Regions from separate parts of the Companilactobacillus alimentarius DSM 20249 genome, predicted to be linked through region 2. Evidence: predicted binding sites of a transcription regulator. Region 2 holds the regulator's gene; each other region holds the start of a gene.
The links. The regulator HrcA, encoded in region 2, represses chaperone genes, less so after heat shock. The targets are predictions, from matches to a motif close to TTAGCACTCNNNNNNNNNGAGTGCTAA.
Positions count from the first base shown of each region.

Region 1: clpP (ATP-dependent Clp endopeptidase proteolytic subunit ClpP) is a predicted target of HrcA. The motif match lies at 5,015-5,041, and genes of this name have one in related genera.
Region 3: groES (co-chaperone GroES) is a predicted target of HrcA. The motif match lies at 1,875-1,901, and genes of this name have one in related genera.

Region 1 covers NZ_CP018867.1:1,015,030-1,022,444, reverse strand. Annotated here, with positions in the region: gene LA20249_RS04960 (ABC transporter permease) at 142-885, opposite strand; gene LA20249_RS04955 (ABC transporter permease) at 994-2,820, opposite strand; gene LA20249_RS04950 (ABC transporter ATP-binding protein) at 2,869-3,573, opposite strand; gene LA20249_RS04945 (TetR/AcrR family transcriptional regulator) at 3,704-4,321, shown strand; gene clpP (ATP-dependent Clp endopeptidase proteolytic subunit ClpP) at 4,407-4,994, opposite strand; gene LA20249_RS04935 (acyltransferase family protein) at 5,096-6,220, opposite strand; gene LA20249_RS04930 (LysR family transcriptional regulator) at 6,305-7,180, opposite strand; gene LA20249_RS04925 (ACP S-malonyltransferase) at 7,314-7,415, shown strand, end outside.
Region 2 covers NZ_CP018867.1:778,496-785,910, forward strand. Annotated here, with positions in the region: gene dnaK (molecular chaperone DnaK) at 1-381, opposite strand, end outside; gene grpE (nucleotide exchange factor GrpE) at 422-1,012, opposite strand; gene hrcA (heat-inducible transcriptional repressor HrcA) at 1,029-2,075, opposite strand; gene LA20249_RS03770 (hypothetical protein) at 2,252-2,725, shown strand; gene ribF (riboflavin biosynthesis protein RibF) at 2,758-3,702, opposite strand; gene truB (tRNA pseudouridine(55) synthase TruB) at 3,715-4,623, opposite strand; gene rbfA (30S ribosome-binding factor RbfA) at 4,779-5,138, opposite strand; partial or broken gene infB (translation initiation factor IF-2) at 5,150-6,952, opposite strand.
Region 3 covers NZ_CP018867.1:2,315,155-2,322,569, forward strand. Annotated here, with positions in the region: gene LA20249_RS11170 (cation:dicarboxylate symporter family transporter) at 1-1,016, shown strand, start outside; gene LA20249_RS11175 (CPBP family intramembrane glutamic endopeptidase) at 1,178-1,804, opposite strand; gene groES (co-chaperone GroES) at 1,946-2,230, shown strand; gene groL (chaperonin GroEL) at 2,285-3,919, shown strand; gene LA20249_RS11190 (hypothetical protein) at 4,062-4,628, shown strand; gene LA20249_RS11195 (DUF554 domain-containing protein) at 4,737-5,432, shown strand; gene LA20249_RS11200 (DUF1819 family protein) at 5,548-6,141, shown strand; gene LA20249_RS11205 (DUF1788 domain-containing protein) at 6,144-6,716, shown strand; gene brxC (BREX system P-loop protein BrxC) at 6,729-7,415, shown strand, end outside.

The DNA.
Region 1 (7,415 bases), 240 kb from region 2:
AACTAATTGTATAAAAATTTATTGCTTTTTTATTGTGAAATAAGTCTTAACAATAACGTAGCCTATTTGTCTATAAAAATTCAAAAAACAAAAAAAGCAGAACCGAAGTCCTGCTTTTGTCCCGGATGTTAATTAGCTTTATTAGTCAACAGATTTTAAAGCTTCTAACATGTCAATATTTTTAATTTTATAATTCATCATCATCATGACCGCAAATGAGAAGATAACCATTAAGATGACTGAAATAATAGGATTGGACCACGATAATCCCGGAGCAACCATGGCCGTAGCTGGCGGTAACAATTTCATGATATAGCCGTGAAAGACGTAGCCAACTCCGAGTCCCAACACGATACCAATTCCAGTCAGGATATTTGTCTCACGATAGATGTACATCAAGACTTCATTAGGATAGAATCCTAAGACTTTCAAGGTAGATAGTTCACGCACACGTTCACTGATATTGATATTAGTGAGGGTATAGAGAACAACTAGCGAAAGTAATGAAGCACTCAATACCAAAACAAGAATAAGATTGTTGAGATTACTCAAAATGTTAGTGATGGTCGATTTAGTTTCTTGAGATTGAACTGTTTGGACGGCAGCTTTTTGACGATTAAATTTGGCTGCAAAGTTATTGACTTGCTTTCTAGAAGAATTTTTTAAGATTACGAGATAGGCATTAGATTGGAATTTCTTATTAAAGACCTTGCTGTAATAGTGTTGATTCATATAAATGTAGTGGCCTGCATACATCGTCGTAATCCCAGCAACTTTAATTTTATGAGTCGTGCCGTCAGTTTCGTGGATTTTTATCTTGTCACCAACAGAGACATTTTGCAGAGTAGCCAATTTTTGGGAAATAATAGCTCCCTTATTGGTCAATTTCAGTGCTTTCGAGGATTTGTAATCTTGTAATTTGATATATCGATTTAATTTCTGGGAGTCTGTAGGAACAGTTATTGAAATATTTTCACGAGCATAATCACCTTTTCAAGTGGCATAAACGTTGGCAAAATAGGCACCATCGAAACGTTTAACATTATTAGAATCACGAACAATATTTTTGGCACGCTTAATATTTTGACTTGATTCATCCGGATTGTAGGCAGTAACGATGTCATATTTACTAATGTGGCCAAATTGTCGAGTAACAATAGTATTCAAAGAATCCTTAATACCAAATCCAGTGATCATCAGGGCTGTGGCACCCGCAACACCCACAATAGTCATGAGCATGCGACCCTTGTATCTAAAGAGATTTCTAGCGGTGACTTTGTAGGAAAAGTTTAGATGACGCCAAATAAAATTGATTCGTTCTAGTAGGATTCGTGAACCGCTTGCTGGAGGCTTTGGTAACATCAATTGAGCTGGATCTGTTTTAAGTTCTTTTCGGGCAGCCAACCAAGAGGCTAGGACAGTCGAAAGAAAGGCAATTAAAAATGATAAGACAATATACCAAGGATGGAAATCAAGTTGTAATTTGTTAAAAGTAAAATTAGCTGTGTAAGCTTTGAAAATTATTCTGGGAAGAGTTATTAATCCTAGGAAACTTCCTAAAACAGTTCCCAATAAAGCTGCAAGGAAACTGTATACTAAAAATTCTCGCATAACTTCAGCTTTTGAATAGCCCAAAGCCCGTAATGTTCCCATCTCAATCCGTTTTTCCTCAACCATTCGTCTCATCGTTGTAAAACTGACTAGAATAGCAATTAGAAAGAAGAAGGCTGGAAAAGATTTTCCTAATGAATCGATTCTTTGCGCATCCTCACCGTAATTATTGTAGCCTTCGTTGTAGTCATTTCGTCCTTGAATAGTTAGGGACATATTATTGAGCTGTTTCTTTTTATCTTGCAATTGTTGCAGGTTATTTTTTGCTTTAAGTAAAGCTGATTTTTGGGATTTTAAAGTTTTACTTTGCTCGTTTAGTTGGTCAGCTTGAGCCGACAATTGAGTAAGAGCAGCAGTATTTCCAGATGCCTCGACTTGTTCTATTTGTGTCGAAAGTTTTTTCTGTGCAACTTGTAAGGTTGATTTAGCTGTTGAAAGCTTAGAATCACTTGCCTTGATAGTTTGATTTCCAGTGATTAGTTTTCGGTTGATCTTTTTACGCAATTTAGCAGTTTCAAGTTTATTGTGGTGATTCATTTTAGGTTGTAATGATTTAACTATTTTAGAAACTTTATTTTCATACTTTTGAGAGTAAGCATTACCACTGACATTTTTAAAACTGACTCGAGCAAAATTAGGATTGAGAGCTGAAAAGGCCTGCTTTTTGAGATAGGCGAAACCATAAAGTTGTCCAGTACCAGCAGTAGTGTTACCAATATTATCTTTTTTGAGATATTCGGTGGATTTTACAAAACCAACGATTTTAAAGGTGCTTTTCTTCAGACCGGAAGCGGTTTGCTTTTTAGTGCCAGTTAAATTAATAGATTCATTTAAATGATATTTGCCACGTAAGTTATCGCTTAAGACTATTTGGTTGGCAGTTTCTGGTCGATGTCCCTTAGTTAGAGTCATTTTAGAAAGGGAAGTTGGAACACTTTCGATTCGTAAAGCATGTTGTGTTTTTTTGATCAGAACATCTTTACTATGGCCAAAGTTAAGCTGTTTGATCTGTTTTAAATTTTTTAAATAAGTTTGATCAGATTGGCTTAAATATGTAGATGTAGTTATTTTTGCATCAGCCAAATTTGATTTATCATAGGCATTTTGAGCAGTTTGTCGCATATTGGGACCAGTAACGTTTAGGCCGATTAATATGAAGACACCTAATATTAATAGAGCTGATACGGACAGAAAGCGCCCTAATGACATCTTAAATTCTCGTCTAATATTTTTATTTAATGTTTTCAATTTCTACACCTACCATTCGAGTTTTTCAACTGGCATTGGATTAGGATTATGTGTCTCCGACTTAATTTGACCATCGGTGATTTCGATTACATGGTCGGCCATTTTTTTGATCAGACTATTATGAGTCACGATAATTACGTTTTTGTGATAATTATGGGTGAAATCTTGAAATAGTTGTAAAATCTTTTTACCTGTTTTGTAATCGAGAGCACCTGTTGGTTCATCTGCCAGTAGTAGATCAGGGTTTTTAGCAATTGCACGTGCGATGGCAACTCGTTGTTGTTCACCACCTGATAGTTGGGCAGGAAAGTTATTCATCCTAGATTTAAGTCCCACTGCTTCTAAAGCGTCTTTTGCACGCATCGGCTGCTCGGTGATTTCAGCTGCTAATTCGACATTCTCCAAGGTTGTTAAGTTCTGAACTAGATTATAAAATTGAAAAACAAAGCCAATTTTTTTACGACGATAAGTTGTTAAACCTTTTGTATCTAAAGTAGCTAACTCGACGCCATTAATATTGACTGATCCGCTAGTAAGCTTGTCCATTCCTCCTAAAACATTTAGGAGTGTGGACTTCCCAGCTCCAGAGGCTCCTAAAATAATAGTGAGTTCTCCTTGAGCAATTTCAAAACTAATATCATCATTAGCATTAACGGCATTGGTTCCTTTCCCATAAGTTTTGGTTTCATTTTTGACTGAAATAAAATTTGTCATTGTATTTCCCCTCCAACTGATAATATAATGAACACCGTGTTGATTAATTGTTCAAGGTCATTAAACCATTAGATGGTTCTATTTCAATGTTCAGATTTGTAAAAAGTGTTGATTAAGTTAGGAGAGTAGCATGGCATCACAAAAAGAGCGACAAGAAAAAACTGAAACAAATATTATTCAAGCATTGCTAGAAGTTGGGCAGACAAAACCTTTGGCTCAAATTTCAGTCAGTGACATTACTCGAGTCAGTCACATTAATCGTGGAACATTTTATTTACATTTTCTTGATAAAAATGATTTGGTCAATCAAGTCACCAAAGGATTCATCGAGCAAGTTCAGATGATTTTGCGTACGGAAATGAGTGAATCAATGGATTATCGATATTTTTCTGAGGACAAACCATATCCAGTGATTAAAAATCTGGTCGACTTGGTTGCTGAAAACAAAGAATTAGTCAGATTTATGCTAGGAATCAATGGCGATCCAGAATTTTATCCTACAATTACGGCAGAATTAAAAACGGCTATTTTGAATGATCTAAAGCGAGTTAAGGGAAATCAAGATTTTACTTCTAGTATTCCAAATGAGTATGCGATTCGTTTGATCACTAGTATGATTCTGACTATTATTAAAACTTGGATCGATGGCGATGATGGTTTGACTAAGGAAGCAGTTTCAAAAATAATTATGAAAGGGTTGTATCTATCGCCTTATCAAATGCTGGGAATAGGAAAATCAAGAAAATAATTAATTCAATTGTCAAAATGAAGAGAACAAAAAAACAGCTAGATCAAAATGATCTAGCTGTTTTTAAAACTTTACTGAGTAAAAATTACTTTTCAGCTTTATTAGTCATGATTTCATCAATCAAACCATAATCCTTAGCTTCTTGGGCTGTCATGTAGTTGTCACGATCAGTATCCTTTTGTAGTTTTTCAAAGGTTTGACCAGAATTATCAGCCAAAATGTGATTTAATCTCTTTCTTGTCTTCAAGATCTCTTGAGCAGCAATTTCAATTTCTGTTTGTTGACCTTGAGCACCACCTAATGGTTGGTGAATGAGGACAGTTGAGTTTGGTAGGGCAAAACGCTTGCCTTTAGTACCAGCTGACAACAAGACACTGGCCATTGAAGCAGCCATACCTGTTGCAATTGTTTGGACGTCAGATTTAACGAAATTCATAGTATCCATGATAGCCAATCCATCGGTAACTGAGCCACCGGGAGAGTTGATGTACATAGAAATATCCTTATCTGAATCCTGAGCGTCTAGGAATAGCAATTCAGCAATGACTGTATTAGCCATTTGACTGTTAACCTCACCTGACAACATGATGATTCTGTCTTTTAATAATCTTGAGTAAATATCATAGGCACGTTCGCCACGTGAACTCTGTTCAATAACTGTAGGAACTAACATAAAATGCCTCCTGTTTTTAATTAGCACTCTTAATAGCACAGTGCTAATTTAGCATAATATTAATATGGGGTCAACAAACAAAGCTTGATAAATAAAAATAATTATTTGGTTTCGGTAGAAACACCCTGTCTAGTAACAGAATTTTTAACTTTAGACCAAACAATGTGGAACGTGTAGGCTGAAGCAAATGATAATATCCAAGTTAATAAATAGCAAACAACAATAGCTAAAATTGGATTAATTTCTGATAAATTTTGTCCACCTAATCTCCAAATGATTTGAAGCCAGAAAACGTTGGACAGGTAAGCTCGATAAGCGTAAGTTGCTAGAAAGTGAAAAATCGGTAAAGCTTTCGAATTAGTATTAATGTGATGAATTGCAAGTGTTGCTACTAATCCGATTACTAAAAGAGCATACAGTGTCATTGAAGGCTTATAGTAAGGCGCATTGGCTAAACTAACTGGGTATCCGAAAGCAAATAATTCGCGGTTGGTCCAGTAGAAGACAGCTACTAGTAAGATTATCAAAATTGGAAAGGCCTTTTTGAGAAAGCTTTCCAATTTAGTACGAAACATCCAAGCTAAGACTCCAAAAATACCATAGATAGCGAAACTAATAAAGATTCTATCCAGTAAGTACCAACTTTGTTCATGAGGTCCGTGAAAGACTTGCATATCGTAGAAATAAATCCAAGCACCGAATACTAATACAGTCAAAATAATGGTCCAAAGACCACGTTTAACATTGCCCTTTACCCAATGGGCTAGAGCCCAAAAGAAAGGCATTAAGATGATGAACTGTAACATCATCGTGTTATACCACAAGTGCGGTGCAGCATTACCATTGATGAAATGCCAACAAAAAGAAGCAAGATTATTAAATTTATTGACTTGTTGGACATTTGGAAAAATTAATAGGTAAGCTAGGGTCCACCAAATCGTGGGCACAAAAAGAGCAGACCATTGTTTCTTCATATATCCACCATAATTACCCCAGGTGTTTTCATTTGTGGTCCGAGTCGTGGTATATAAAATACCAAAAATAAAGGCTGGAGCAGTAAACTTCACCAAGTTATAAATAATTCCGATTGGAGTTTGATAACTAAAACTAGGATTGGCTGATAAAACTAAACTAAGTACGGTCTGCATCATAACGGCAGTACAAGCAAAGACTTTCATATAGTCACCTATATCAGCTTTGGGCGTAATGTCTTTTTTTATATTCATGTGACGATCTCCCCTTGTAAAATTGTGAGATCAACAAAAGGAAATATTTAGACTCAATATATTCTCATCTCGAAAAAATTGCAACTAAATTTTTAATTCGGAGCGTTGAAAGGATAAGAAAATCAAAATCAGTTCATTACTGATTTCACGTTGGGTATTGCTAAGATTTTTATGGGGTGAAGCAAGATAAATCGTTCGTTGTAAAGGGTCAGGAGTCAGGCGTGCTAGTTGGACTTTGGAATCGATAGTTTGCCAAGTGACAGAGGGAATAAAACTTAGACCAACACCAGCTTCAATGATTCCACGGACAGTTGCCGGATCATCGGCCTCATACTTATAGTTTAAAGTGATATCCCGTTTTAAAAAATATTTATCGATTGTCACACGCAAGGGGTTGTCAGGAGAGAGACCAATCATTTTCTCAGAAGTTAATTCCTCTGGTTTGACGAAATGCTGGCTATAACCGTAGTTGATATTCCAACCAACAAAAATTTCTTCCTTTAATACGGGTACATTGGTCAATCCTTGTAAAGGAGTACTTGTGATAATAAAGTCGAATCGTTTAAAATCGGTTTCCCTAACGTTATGTTGAGCGATGTTCAATCTAACATTAGGGAATTTTTCTTTAATATTAGTGACAATGTTAGGAATAAAAGGAGAGGCTACTTCCATTAATAGGGAAACGGGATATTGAGTTTGATCAAGTCCACCTTTAACAGCAGATATTCCTCGATTCAATTCCTCTAGGCTGTCGTTGACGTAACTGTAAAATAATTTACCAGCTCGATTCAATTTCAGAGTTCGACCCGTCCGATCAAACAGCTTGGTATTCAATTCATCTTCTAATTGCTTGATAGTTTTACTCACAGCAGGCTGCGATACATAAAGAATACTAGCTGCTTTGGTGATGCTTTCCTGATTAGCAACGACGACAAAATATTTTAATTGATTAAGATTCAAAATACGCACCTCCACATAACCAAATGGTTAAGTATCTTGCTTTTTATATATTATACATGTTATGAATTCGCAATTATACTGAATCTGTGAGATCAATAGGAAGGATTGTTGGAGGTGATTAATTATCAGAACTTTGTGGATATTTCCAGGCCAAGGTGGTCAAAGAAGTGGGATGTTGAAAGAAGTCCCACAAGAAATGATTCAACGGGTAAAAGAATTAACTGGAGTGCAATTG
Region 2 (7,415 bases):
TTGTCTTTGTGAATCATTGAAGTATGCAGGTACTGTGATAACAGCGTCTGTTACTTTTTCACCTAAGTAGTCTTCAGAAAACTTCTTAATGTGTTGAAGAATGAATGCTGAAATTTCTTGTGGTGTATATTCCTTACCGCCAGCTTTAACTTTGTATCCAGCCTCACCCATGTGACGCTTGATTGAAGAAACTGTATCAGGATTTGTGATTGCTTGTCTCTTAGCAACTTCACCAACTTGAATTTCACCATCTTTGAAAGCAACTACTGAAGGAGTAGTTCTGGCACCCTCTGGGTTAGTGATGATCTTTGGTGATCCACCTTCCAAGACGGCTACAGCTGAGTTTGTAGTACCTAAATCAATACCGATAACTTTTGACATAAACTAAAACCTCTTTTTAAATTTTTAATTATTATTTTTATTATTGTGCAACAACGACCATCGCTGGACGCAAGACACGATCTTCTAATTTGTAACCTTTTTGCAAAACTTGTACTACAGTATCCTTCTTATGCTTATCATCAGCAGGAACTGTCTGAACAGCTTGGCTGAACGTTGGATCAAATTTTTCACCAGCGTTGTCTATTTCAGTTACGTGATTATTTTGAAGTGCCTTAACCATATGTTGTTGAACCATTTCAATACCCTTTTTCAATTGCTTGCTGGCTTCATCGTCAGCTTCAACATTTAGAGCACGTTCAAGATTATCCAAGACAGGAAGAATTTCTGTTGCCAACTTTTGACCATCATATTTAAGAATACCAGAAACTTCTTTATTATGACGATTGTTCATGTTTTGAATTTCAGCTTGGCTTCTTAAGAATTTATCTTCCAAATCCGCATTCTTAGCTTTTAGATCTTTAATCTCTTTATCTTTGGGATCGATCTTTTGAGCACTTTCTTTTTTCGCTGATTTTTCAGCCTTTTTATCAGTCTTTGAAGTTTCCTTAGCAGCTGATTCTTCTGCTTTTTTAGAAGACTTCAAATCTGGATCTTTTTCTTTATCTGCCATTACTTCCTCCTAAATTTCAAGAATCATCATACCTTGAATAATAATCGATCAGTCTTTTGGCTAATTCAACTCTAAATTCACCTAACAATCCAATTAATTGTGAATAATGCATTGTCGTTGGTCCTAACAAGGCAATAACACCTTTACCGTGATGACCCACATCATAATTAGCAGTTATAATGCTGTAATTTTTCAATGCATCACTACCAAGCTCACTACCTAAACGAACTTTGATACCATCGTCTGCGATACTTGGATCTAACAATTTTCTTAAATCAGTACTTTGATTCATCAGTGAAAATAATGATTGAACTTGTGATAAGTCTTCATTATTAGCATAATTCAAAAGATTCAATTGACCATCAACATAATACTTTTCAGATTCAGCTTTCTTAAAGAGCGTATCCATCATATCTAACAATCCATCAGACGAATACATATACTCAGAAAGAATTGCTGGAACATCTTCATGCAGCATTTTAATGACCTTAGGCAATGGCTTTCCTACCAACTTATCATTAACAATATTAACTATTTTTTCAATCAATGAAGTATCAAAATCATCATCAATTGTATAAATGTTATTTTCTACATTATTATCACTCGTAACAATAATTGCCATAAGCTGATGTGGATTCAAAGGAACGATTCTAAATCCTGTTAGAAGGATCGAATTGCTCTCTGGACCCAAGGTAATCGCCGTATAACTAGTTAAATGAGATAAGATCTTAGCAGATTGTTCGATAATATCGCCTATTTGATGATAGGTTTTACCGAAGTCATCGTCGATCCTTTGTGCAATATCTTGCGGTACACTAGTCGGCTGTACCAAATGATCAAGATAATAACGGTATCCCATTGCTGAAGGAATTCTTCCTGAAGAAAGGTGGGTTTTCTCGAGATAACCTACTTCTTCAAGAACTGCCATTTCATTTCTGATTGTTGCAGAACTAACGTGAAACGGTAGTTGATTCATCAACGTTTTTGAACCAACCGGCTGGCCGGTATCTGTAAAAATGCGCACGACTTCTCTCAAGATTGCATCTTGACGTTGTGATAACATTATACCGTCCTCCTTTTAGCACTGTTCATACCTGAGTGCTAACAATGTAAAATATAACAATCTATCCTTATGGTGTCAAGTATGCAAGCTCATTTTTAAAAATTATTTCTTTAATTGCTTTTTTTAATAAAAAATATGATAGTATCAAGGCAAAATATATATGATGAGGTGTAATTATGTCTAATCAAATTATCAGTGTAAAATTCATGCGAGCCCACAATTATCAAGAATTAGTTCAGGCTCCCACCTTAATCTCACTGACAGCCGGTAAGGCCTACAGCTACGTGAACGTTGGTTTCAAAGTCAAAATCAACGATTTAGTTATTGTACCCAATAGTGGCTACAATGAACTTCCCGTTGTCCCAGCAGTCGTAACGGCACTCAACAGTGATTATGACCTAGGAATTGCTACTCGACCTATCCTTGCAGTCATCCCTCAAGAGATCATCAAGAATCAAGAAAATAAATCTATCGAAGTACTGGAACATTTACAAAAACGTGCCGAATTGTTGGATGATCTTGAGACCATTTATGAACAAAATACTAAATTACAGAAATTCCAAGAAATGGCGAAATCGAATCCACAAATGGAACACCTACTAAAGAAATTAGTTCAACAAGACAAATTACTCAATGAAAATAAAGATTAATTAAGAGAATCCATCTATTATAAAAATTACGATTAGATGGATTCTTTATTTTGCAAAATTCGTAAAGAATCCTCTTTATCTTGTTGCAGTTGTTTGATTAAACCATCAGCTCCGGAGAATTTTACTTCACCACGCAGGCGATCTACCCATTCCAAACGAAGCCTTTGACCATAAATATCTTGATCAAAATCAAAAATATTCGTTTCAACAGTAACGCCAGTATTCTCTTTGAAGGTAACATTATACCCAACGGAAGTCATAGCACCATACCATTTTCCATCAATCTCAACTCGGGTTGTGTAGACGCCAATTCCTGGCAATAATTGAGCTTCATCTACTGCTAAATTAGCTGTGGGAAACCCCAAAGTTCGTCCACGTTGCAACCCATGGATTACTGTACCTTGATTTTGATAGCGGTAGCCGAGAAAACGATTGGCAGACGAAATTTGTCCTTCACTGATAAATTTTTTAATAGCACTAGAGCCAATCTTTCGGTCATCAAGCGATTGTTCCGCTACAGTAACTGTCTCAAATTGATCTCGACTATACTGAGGCAATGTCATCATATTAGCAATATCTTTTTTACCATAAGTATAATCAAATCCAGCCACAACAAACTTGGCCTTTAAATCAATCATGTATTGATCGACAAACTCTTGTGGTTTCAATTGAGCAAAGTCTTGGCTAAATTTCACAAAATACATTATATCCACGCCTAATTTTGCTACTAATTCAGCTTTTCTAGACATGGTAGATAAATACTTATAATTTTTTTCATGTTGATAAACAGTTCGTGGAGAACGATCAAAGGTTAACAAAACCGACTTTAAATTATGCTTTTTAGCTAAATTGACACCAGTTTTAATCACTTTTTGATGTCCTAAATGAACCCCATCAAAAAAACCCATGATCAAAACAATATCCTCATCTGGTCGTTGCTTTTTTTTCAACGGATGCTTAACATTTATTATCTGCATTTTTAATCTCTTCTATTTATTATTTAATAACATTAAATCAGGTATCCACATATCACGTATTTTATCATACTTATAAAGTGCCTTTGTGGTACCTGCTTTCATGACCCGTAATTGCTTTGTAGTATCCGCATTTTTGAGTTCTAAGAAGCCCCCATGAAGTACCCTTACTTCCCACTCATAATCAGTTAATTCGTGGCTAGGAACATCTTTTAGGACATCATCAATTTTTCTTAGGAAACTGTGGTCATCCTCAGCCATCATCTTTTCAATTTGTCCCAAGGTATATGTTTCTTCTATTGAAAAGCCAGCACTTTTTACTCGTGTCAGTTGTGACATAAAAGCGGGCAAGCCCAATAGATGACCGAACTCCACTGCTAGAGTCCTCACATAAGTCCCTTTAGAGCACTTAACATGAAATTTAATTGTTTGAAGTCCAGAATTCTGATCAAAAATTGGTTCATCCATAATATGGAAATCATAGATATGGATATGACGTTCTGGCCGCTCTACTTCAATACCTGCTCGAGCATACTCATACAATTTTTTCCCATTAACTCTAACCGCTGAAAACATTGGAGGTATTTGGGTTAGATCACCCGTCATTTTTTGAAAAATATCGTTTAATTCTGCGATGGTGAACGGCTTATCTAATTTCTGTTCAGCTACCGTCTTACCTTCTCGATCCTCTGTAGTTGTGGAACGTCCTAAAGTAATTTCTCCTTCGTATTCCTTTGGCGAACCTGTCAGAGTATTTACTAATTTAGTTGCCTGACCTACACAAATTGGTAAGACTCCGTCAACTAATGGGTCTAAAGTTCCCGTATGACCAATTTTTCGTGTATGTAAAACCTTCCTTAATTTATAAACATAATCCGAACTTGTTTGTCCAATTTCTTTATTTAATGGAATTACTCCGTCCATAATAATTCTCCATCCCTATTTATTGAGTCTGATCAGGTTTCCCCAACAAACTAGTTTAAATACCATTAAGAATAATTTTACTAGTCTTTTTAAAGAATAGAAAGAATTCCACAAAAAATACCTCTAACTTCAAAAGTTAGAGGTATTTTTGTATTTTAACGATTTGCTTCGTCCTGATGTAACTTAGCAATCAACTTATCAATTTTTTCACCGTAGCGAATTGATTGATCTTGTTTAAATTCTAATTCAGGAACCTTATACAAAGTAAGATTTTGACCTAATTCTCTTCTAATCAGTCCTGTAGCTTTGTCTAATCCGGCTTGGGTCTTTTCAACATCACTAGCTTTTTCAGAAAGAATACTGAAGTAAATTGTAGCTTGTTGTAAATCACCTGTCATTTCGACGCCAGTTACAGTAACACCTTGAACGCGAGGATCACGAACACGTTTTAAAAGAATATCGTTAACTTCTTTTTGAATCTCTTGTTCTACTCGACCAATTCGATGTTTTACCATATTCTCATCTCCTATTTAACTGGAACTTCTTCCATTACATAGGCTTCGATTTCGTCACCGATCTTAATGTCATTGTAGTTTTCGATTGTGACACCACATTCGAATCCAGAACCAACTTCTTTGACATCATCCTTGAAACGCTTAAGTGAAGCAAGCTTACTTTCAGTGATAACAATACCATCTCTAATAAGTCTTACGCCACTGTCACGTTGAACTTTACCACTATTTACGAAACAACCGGCAATAGTACCAATCTTAGAAACATTGTATGTTTCACGGACTGTTAAGTTACCAATAACTTTTTCTTCATAAACGGGTTCAAGCATACCCTTCATGGCTGATTCAACTTCATCAATTGCCTTGTAAATAACTCTATGTAAACGAATATCAACTTTTTCATCCTTAGCTTGAACTTTAGCTTGAGCAGTTGGACGAACATTAAATCCAATGATGATAGCATTACTTGCTGCAGCTAAGTTGACATCACTTTCGGTAATTGCACCAACAGCGGAATGAATAATATTGACACGTACACCCTTAACTTCGATCTTCTTCAAACTTCCAGCAATGGCTTCAGCAGAACCTTGAACATCGGCTTTAATAATAACGTCGACTTGTTTAAGTTCTCCTTCTTTCATTGTTTCAAACAAGTTGTCTAGTGTAACAGGGTTAGTATTTTGACGTTCCTTTTGAAGAGCACGACTAGCACGTTCCTCACCAGCTGCACGAGCAGTCTTTTCATCATCAAAGACAACAAACTTATCGGCAGATTCAGGAACCTCATTCAAACCAGTAACTTCTACTGGCTCAGAAGGTTTAGCATCATCAATTTCTTTACCGTTGTAATTAGTCATTGTTCTAACACGACCAAAGGTGTTACCAACAACAATTGGATCACCAACATGTAAAGTACCTTGTTGTACTAATAGTGAGGCAACAGGTCCACGACCCTTGTCCAACTTAGCTTCAATAACTGTACCAATAGCCTTTTGCTTAGGATTTGCTTTCAATTCCAAGACATCAGCTTCTAGTAAAATCATTTCCAACAATTCATCAATGTTAGTTCCCATCTTAGCTGAAATATTAACGAAGATAGTATTCCCACCATAATCTTCAGGAACAAGATCATATTTCATCAATTCTTCAGTAACATGTTGTGGATTAGCACCTGGCTTATCGATCTTGTTAATAGCTACAATGATTGGATCATTAGCAGCCTTAGCATGGTTGATAGCTTCAATGGTCTGTGGCATAACACCATCATCGGCTGCAACAACTAAGATAACGATATCAGTAATATCAGCACCACGAGCACGCATATTAGTAAAGGCAGCATGTCCTGGAGTATCCAAGAATGTAATCAATCTGTCCTTTAGACGTACTTGATAAGCACCAATATGTTGTGTAATACCACCAGCTTCAGAGGCAGTAACGTGAGTATGTCTCAAATGATCAAGCAAAGTAGTCTTACCATGATCAACGTGTCCCATAATTGTTACTACTGGAGGACGTGTTACCAAATTATCAGTTGTGTTAACTTCTGTTTGGAAGTACTTGTCAATATCGGCAACATCTTCTTCAACCTTTTCTTGAGCCTTAATTCCATAATCAGCAACTAACAATTCAATAGTATCTTTATCCAATGACTTGTTTTGATTAATCATAATACCCAACATGAATAATTTCTTAACGATTTCAGCTGGTTCTCTATGAATTAATTTACCAATATCTTGAGCATTCATACCAACACTATAAACAAGTGTTTCTGGCAATGGACGATCTTTTCTTTGTGGCATTGGCTTCTTAGGTTCGACACGCTTACGTTGTTGACGCTTACGTTCCTTCTTCTTCCTACGACTACCAAATGGATTAGCAAGATTTTGCTTATGACCAAAGTCACGATTATTATTAGTTGGTTTAGCCTTCTTATACTCTGGCTTTGGAACTGCAACGTTCTTTACTGTTGCTTTTGGTGTTTCCTTAGCTTTAGCAGCAGTATTATTGTTGTTGTTTGGTCTTCTATTTTGGGAATTGTTATTATGGTTATTGTTGTTATTATGGTTGTTATTATTATTTCTATAACGATTTTCGTTGTTAGGACGGTGATTGTTCTTATGGTTATTATCACTATTGTGATTATTGTGATTATTGTGGTTATTCCTTGTTGGATGACTTGGAATATGACTAGCATCTTGAATATTTGTCTTAAATTGTTCTAGATACTTATTACCAGCACTTTGTCTTGGACGTGGAGCTTGCCCTTGAACAGTTGAACGA
Region 3 (7,415 bases), 800 kb from region 2:
TGACAACATTAGCGATTATTATTGGTATTATCGTGGCTAATGTTACACATCCCGGTACCTTTATTGATATTCATAGCTTAAAAGGTTCGGATATTAGTCAATACACGTCAACGGCCAAAACTGCCAAACATTCGGGTATTTGGTCAATTTTGATGGGAATCATCCCTACTAATATTTTTGCGTCATTAGGAAAGGGTGATATGTTACCAATCATCTTCTTTTCAGTACTATTTGGTTTAGGAACAGCTTCGATTGGTAAGCAGGGACAAATTATTACTGATACTTTGAATGCTGTTGCCAACGTTATGTTTAAAGTTACTAATTGGGTCATGCGCCTAGCTCCAATTGGTGTCTGTGCGTTGATTGGAGTAACTGTTGGTGAGATGGGCTTTAACTCACTGAAACCTTTGGCGTTATTTATTGTAATTGCTTATGCGACAATGGCTTTCTTCGTCTTTGTTGTTATGGCGGGTGTTGGACATTTGTTCCACGTTAGATTTTATGAATTATTTAGAATTATTGAAAATGAAGTAACTTTAGCTTTTACAACTGCTAGTTCGGAAGCAGCGCTTCCTAAAATGATTGAAAAAATGCAGAAATATGGTGCCTCTAAAGGGATTGTCTCCTTTGTTATCCCAACTGGATATACTTTTAACCTTGATGGTTCCGCCATTTATCAATCTTTAGCGGCTTTATTCTTAGCTCAGGCTTATAATATTCATCTAACTCTTGGGCAACAAATTACCCTTGTAGTGGTATTGATGTTAACATCTAAAGGGATGGCCGGGGTGCCAGGTGCCTCATTTGTTGTACTCTTAGCCACAGTATCAACAATCGGTGTTCCAATGCAAGGTTTGACCTTCATTGCTGGTATCGACCGTCTTGTAGATATGGGACGTACCGCTGTTAACGTTGTCGGTAATTCTTTGGCAACTATTATCATTGCAAAGAGTGAAAGGGAATTTGATGAGGATAAGCGGGAGAAATATGTCGCATCCTACAAACGTGGAAAGTAATAAAAGTTTCCATGTAGTAAAAAACGATTTAAACACAAACAAGACAATGGATTCAGTAACTTATTTTTAAGTTATTGGGTTCATTGTTTTTATTTTGTATTAAAAAAGGCATCTCTTGTAATCATTAGTGATTGCAAAAAATGTCCTTTTGATAGAAAAATTTATCTCATTGAAATTGTTAAGACTATGGCATTCATCAAAATATGACTGCCAGCACTGATGTATATATTCTTAGATTTGTAATAAATGAAGGAGAACCAAAGCCCCATTGCTACATAAACTAAAAATCTGGTGTCTTGGTGCATAAAGGCAAACAGAAAAGCAGAAATAATTGCGGCGATGTAAATGTTCGTTGGCTTTATCAAGTTAGCAAAGAAAAGTCGTCTGAAGATAACTTCTTCCATGATAGGGGCACAGATCAAAACGTAAAGGAAATAGTACGGATAGGCTTTGATCATTAATAATAATTGCATAGTATTTTGTGAACTAGTACTTGTGTGAAAGATTAATTGATCCAAGAAAATAGCACCGTATTGTAAAACTATGGCGCCAATCGTACCTAAAATGATCCATTGTAAACTGTGGTTCAATGTTGGTCGACTTTCGAAAGGAAACTTTTGGTCAAGCTTGACTAAATACATCATGATTCCAGTGGCAACTAAAGCGCCAAGGGTTAGAATGATGAAATAGATGCTGCCGGTAATTGATAACATATTTAGAATTGAGCCTAATAACAATAATAATATGTAAGTTAATAATGTAAAAAATTGATTTTTAGGAAAAGTCATGATAACTCCTTATTTTTTTGAAGGTAAATACTTGCATGTTTTCAATATAATGTTAATATAAAACTTGTGATTAGCACAAGAGATGTTCGAGTGCTAAAGCTAATAAAAATATAACAGAAATAATAATCGGAGGGATTTAAATTGTTAAAACCACTTGGAGATAGAGTAATTGTAACAGTCGATGAAGAAGAAGAAAAGACAGTCGGCGGGATTGTTTTAGCAAACAATGCTAAAGAGAAGCCACAAACAGCAGAAGTTGTAGCTGTAGGTGACGGGTTAGTTACTGACGATGGAAAGAAATTGCCTATGAGTGTTAAAAAAGGTGATAAAGTTCTTTTTGATAAATACTCAGGCTCAAAAGTTAAGTATGAAGACAGTGAATATTTAATCCTTCATGAAAAAGATATCATGGCAGTTATTGACTAATAAATATTAAATAAAAAAATTATTAATTAAAATTATGACGGAGTGTGAAAATTAATGGCAAAAGAAATTAAATTTTCAGAAGATGCACGTGCAAAGATGCTTGAAGGTGTCAACAAGCTAGCTGATACTGTTAAGACAACTATCGGACCTAAGGGTAGAAACGTTGTTCTTGAAAAGAGCTACGGTTCACCAGAGATCACTAATGATGGTGTCACAATTGCTAAGAGCATTGATTTAGAAGACCACTTTGAAAATATGGGTGCTAAACTTGTTTCTGAAGTTGCTTCAAAGACAAATGACATTGCTGGTGATGGTACTACTACAGCTACTGTTTTGGCTCAAGCAATCGTTAAGGAAGGTATGAAGAACGTTACAGCTGGTGCTAACCCTGTTGGTATCAGAAGTGGTATTGAAAAGGCTACTAAAGCTGCTGTCGATGAACTTCATAACATTTCACATGAAGTATCAGGCAAGAGCGATATTGCTCAAGTAGCTTCAGTTTCATCTGCAAGTAAAGAAACTGGTAATTTGATTGCCGACGCTATGGAAAAAGTTGGTAACGATGGTGTTATCACAATTGAAGAATCAAAGGGTATTGATACAACTCTAGATGTTGTTGAAGGTATGCAATTCGATCGTGGATATATTTCACAATACATGGTTACTGATAACGACAAGATGGAAGCTGATCTTGATAATCCATATATCTTGATTACTGATAAGAAGATCTCAAATATTCAAGACATTTTGCCATTACTACAAAAGATTGTTCAACAAGGTAAGTCATTATTGATCATTGCTGATGACATTGATGGTGAAGCATTGCCAACACTTGTTTTGAATAAGATTCGTGGTACATTCAATGTTGTTGCTGTTAAGGCTCCAGGCTTTGGTGACCGTCGTAAAGCTCAACTTGAAGATATTGCTACATTAACAGGCGCTCAAGTTATCACATCTGACCTTGGTCTTGAACTAAAAGACACTACAATGGATCAATTGGGTCAAGCTGGTAAAGTTACTGTTACAAAAGACAATACAACAATTGTTGAAGGATCTGGCGACAAGGATGCTATCAATGAACGTGTTGAAACAATCAAGAAGCAAGTTGCCGAAACAACATCAGATTTCGACAAAGAAAAGCTTCAAGAACGTTTGGCTAAATTAGCTGGTGGTGTTGCCGTAGTTAAAGTCGGTGCTGCTACTGAAACAGAATTGAAAGAACGCAAGTACAGAATTGAAGATGCCCTAAACTCTACACGTGCCGCTGTTGAAGAAGGTTACGTTGCTGGTGGTGGTACAGCTTTGATGAATGTACTAAGCAAGGTTAAGGCTCTTAAAGAAGACGGAGACGTTCAAACTGGTATTAACATCGTTGCACGTGCTCTTGAGGAACCATTACGTCAAATCGCTGAGAATGCTGGTTTTGAAGGTTCAGTTATCGTTGAACACATCAAGACACAAGACAATGAAGTTGGTTTCAATGCTGCTACTGACAAGTGGGAAAACATGGTTAAGGCCGGAATCATCGACCCAACTAAAGTTACACGTTCAGCATTACAAAACGCAGCCAGTGTTGCCGCATTGTTGTTGACAACTGAAGCTGTTGTCGCTGACAAGCCAGAAAAGAATGCAGCACCAGCCGCACCTGCAGCTAATCCTGCAGCCGGCGGTATGGGCGGCATGATGTAATAAAGATTTTCTAATCTTTAAAATTGATTGAAATTTAATAAAAGCGTTGGCAGATTAAGTTCTGTTGACGCTTTTTTTGCTGTAGATTGAATTGACACGTATAATGTTACTTAATGTAGAAAATTAGAAAAGAGAACAAAAGATGGAGAGTATTGATTTTGGACGAAAGATTAATTACGTGCCCATGGCAATCAGTTGGGGAGTAGGATTAATTGCTGGTATTTTAATTTATATATTCACAAGACAAGCGTTGCTAGCAGTTATTTTGGGGGTGGCAATTTTAGTAGTAGTTGCCTTGGTATACGCCAAAACCTTATCGGATTTTTATGGTTACTGGTCCATTGATGATAAGGGAATCACAAGCTTTAATTATCAGAATTTTAATGTAAGATTTCAATCCGTTTTACTAACTTTTAGCGAGGATCCATTGAAGATTGAATTCAAAAATATTAAATCTTTAAAAGTCGTCGTCGGTAAAGATATGAATGCTCCAGCTAATATTTTGGGAGGTTCGTTTAATGCTCCAAAGAGAATCATGTTTCATTTGCCAACACCTTATTATTTGGAATTGCAATTAAATGATGGCCGAGAAATTTATTTGGATCTATCGGCTGATTGGGATGATACTCAGACGATTCAGTATGTGATTGGTTTGATAATGAGTAAGGCTAATATTGAAGCTAGTATTGTTAAACAAGCCCAAGAATAAGATTAAGAATTGTATATTTACGTAAATAAAATTCAAAAACTCAAACTTTTTGTTGTTTAGAAGTTTATACTTATAAATTAAAATAATAATAATTTGAGGGAGTTTATTTTGATAGGGACATTATTTAACGTTGCCATGATTATAGTGGGTAGCTTTGCGGGAAGTTATTTTAAAAAAGGTATTAAAGCAGAATATAATAAGATTTTGACGCAGGCTTTGGGCTTAGCAGCAATAGCGGTTGGTATCAATGCGGTAGTGCAAAACATGCCAAAAAGCCACTATCCTGTGTTGTTCATCGTCAGCCTAGCAATTGGTGGCGTGATAGGACAATGGCTCGATCTGGAAAAACATTTTGACAAATTAGTTGGAAGATTCTCTAAACCTAGTGCTGATGGTAAAAATAATCTAGCTGAAGGCTTAGCAACCGGAATTTTGTTATATTGTATCGGTTCATTGTCGATTCTAGGACCAATTCAAGCCGCTTTGAATAAGGATTACACATTCTTGTTTACCAACGGAATGTTGGATGGAATTACTTCGATAGTTTTGGCTTCGACCTTTGGGTTTGGAATGGTCCTTGCAGCAGTGGCAGTTTTTTGTTGGCAGGATAGTATTTATTTGATCGCTATGTTATTGCAGAATTCAATTAATACTAATATGATTACCGAATTAACCGTTGTCGGTGGAATTTTGATCTTGGCTTCCGGATTAGGATTGTTGAATATTAAGAAAATTAAAGTTTTGAATCTTTTACCATCTTTGATTGTGCCAATTGTGGTTGTTGGGGTTTTGTCGATGTTTTAGGAATAGATTGAATGGGAACATTTCTTATTGTTAAAAGGGATGCTTCTTTTTTTTACGTAATTTATAATATACTAGGAATATATACTGCAGATTATGCTTTAGAAAGTGGTAAAAGATGAAAAAATATAGTGCAGGAATGGTATCACATGCGTTTTGGTTAAATGAGTTTTCTCAGTACATTGATCTAGTAAATGATGGAATTTCAACGGAAGAAATAAAAAGAAAAAGCATTGAAGACAACTGTTTTAAACAGAGCACTAAAGCACGTGCTAAAGATATTTTTAACATTTTAAATAGACGCGTTGGGAGTTTAGATGAAGATTATTTGGAGCTTTATCCTAGGTTAGATATAACTAGTCAAAAAATGGTTAACTTGATTACAGTGATGAATAATAATCAATTATTTAAGGAATTTATGTATGAGACTTACCGTGATGAATTGATTGTTGGTGATGCAAAATTGTATGACTATGAGGTCGAAAGCTTTTTTAATCAAAAAATTCAGGAAAGTGAACAAATTGCTAATTGGACAGATGTAACAATCAAGAGACTTGCTGGCGTTTTTAAGACTTTTAATCGTGAAGCTGGATTATTAAAAAATCAAAGTAAGTATGACGATGTTATTCGGCCGGTTATTGATTATCGCTTGGAAGATTTATTGGTTACAAAAAAGAATAGCGAAATGCTAGCAATTCTTTTAGGGAGATAAGGATGAGTACAAAAACAAAATTAGATCATTTAAAAAACAAACTACAGAATAGCGATTTTCAAAATAATCAAGGTTTGTCCAACGAAGTTTCATATTATATTTTGGCCTATGATCCTAAAGATTTTCCAATAGTTAGACGAGAGTTGGATAGTATTAAACGTGAATTTAATCAAGATACAGCAGATTATAAAATCAAGGAATTCAATGTTTATAAAATTATGTGGAAACTATTGGAGCAACGAGGCATAAAAAAAGCTGTTTTTGAAATGGAGAAAGATGATGGAATCGAATACTTGTCGGAACAAATTAATAATGTTTTGAGGATGACTAATTCTGATAATGAATTAGTTAAGTATATGGAGGATCATATAAATCCTGACACAATTGTATTTCTAACAGGTATCGGCGAAATTTATCCATTAATAAGAGCACACAAAATATTAAATACAATGCATCAGATTATTTCAGACATTCCTGTGGTATTATTTTATCCAGGAAAATATGATAGTTTGAGCTTGAGTATGTTTGGAGAGTTAAAAGAAGATAATTATTATCGAGCATTTCAAATAAATTAGGGGTTACTGATAATGATAATTAAAGATGTTTTTACTAAACCGATTGATCGTAATATCAAGGGTGTAATTACCATTGGTAATGAACGTGATAACAATATTAAACAGGAATTGGAGGAGTACGTTGTTACTAGAGAATTAAAACATCACTTTAGTGATTTCTTTGATGCGTATACTTCTAGTATCGGTAAAAATACTACAAATATGGGAGTGTGGATTTCCGGATTCTTTGGATCAGGTAAATCACATTTCTTAAAGATTTTGTCTTATTTGCTCGAAAACCGTGAAGTAAAGGGTAAAAAGGCAATCGATTATTTCACGGATGATAAAAAAATAACTGACATTACAACAATTCGTAATATGCAAAAGGCTGTTGAAATCGATAATGAAGTTATGTTGTTCAATATTGATTCCAAAGCTCGTGACAATAATAAAGAGCAAAAGAACGCCATTCTAAATGTTTTTCTACAAGTATTTAATGAACGTTTAGGATTATCTGGGGAGAGTTTTTGGTTAGCCGATTTAGAAAGAAAATTAATTAAAGATAATCGCTATGAAGATTTCAAAGAAGAATTTAAGAATACTAATGATGAGCATTTGGATTGGATAGGGGCAAGAAACGGTTTTGCTTTTATGAAGGGTACAATTAAGGAAACCTTAGTTAATATCGGCTATATGTCGGATGCTGATGCACAAGGATTC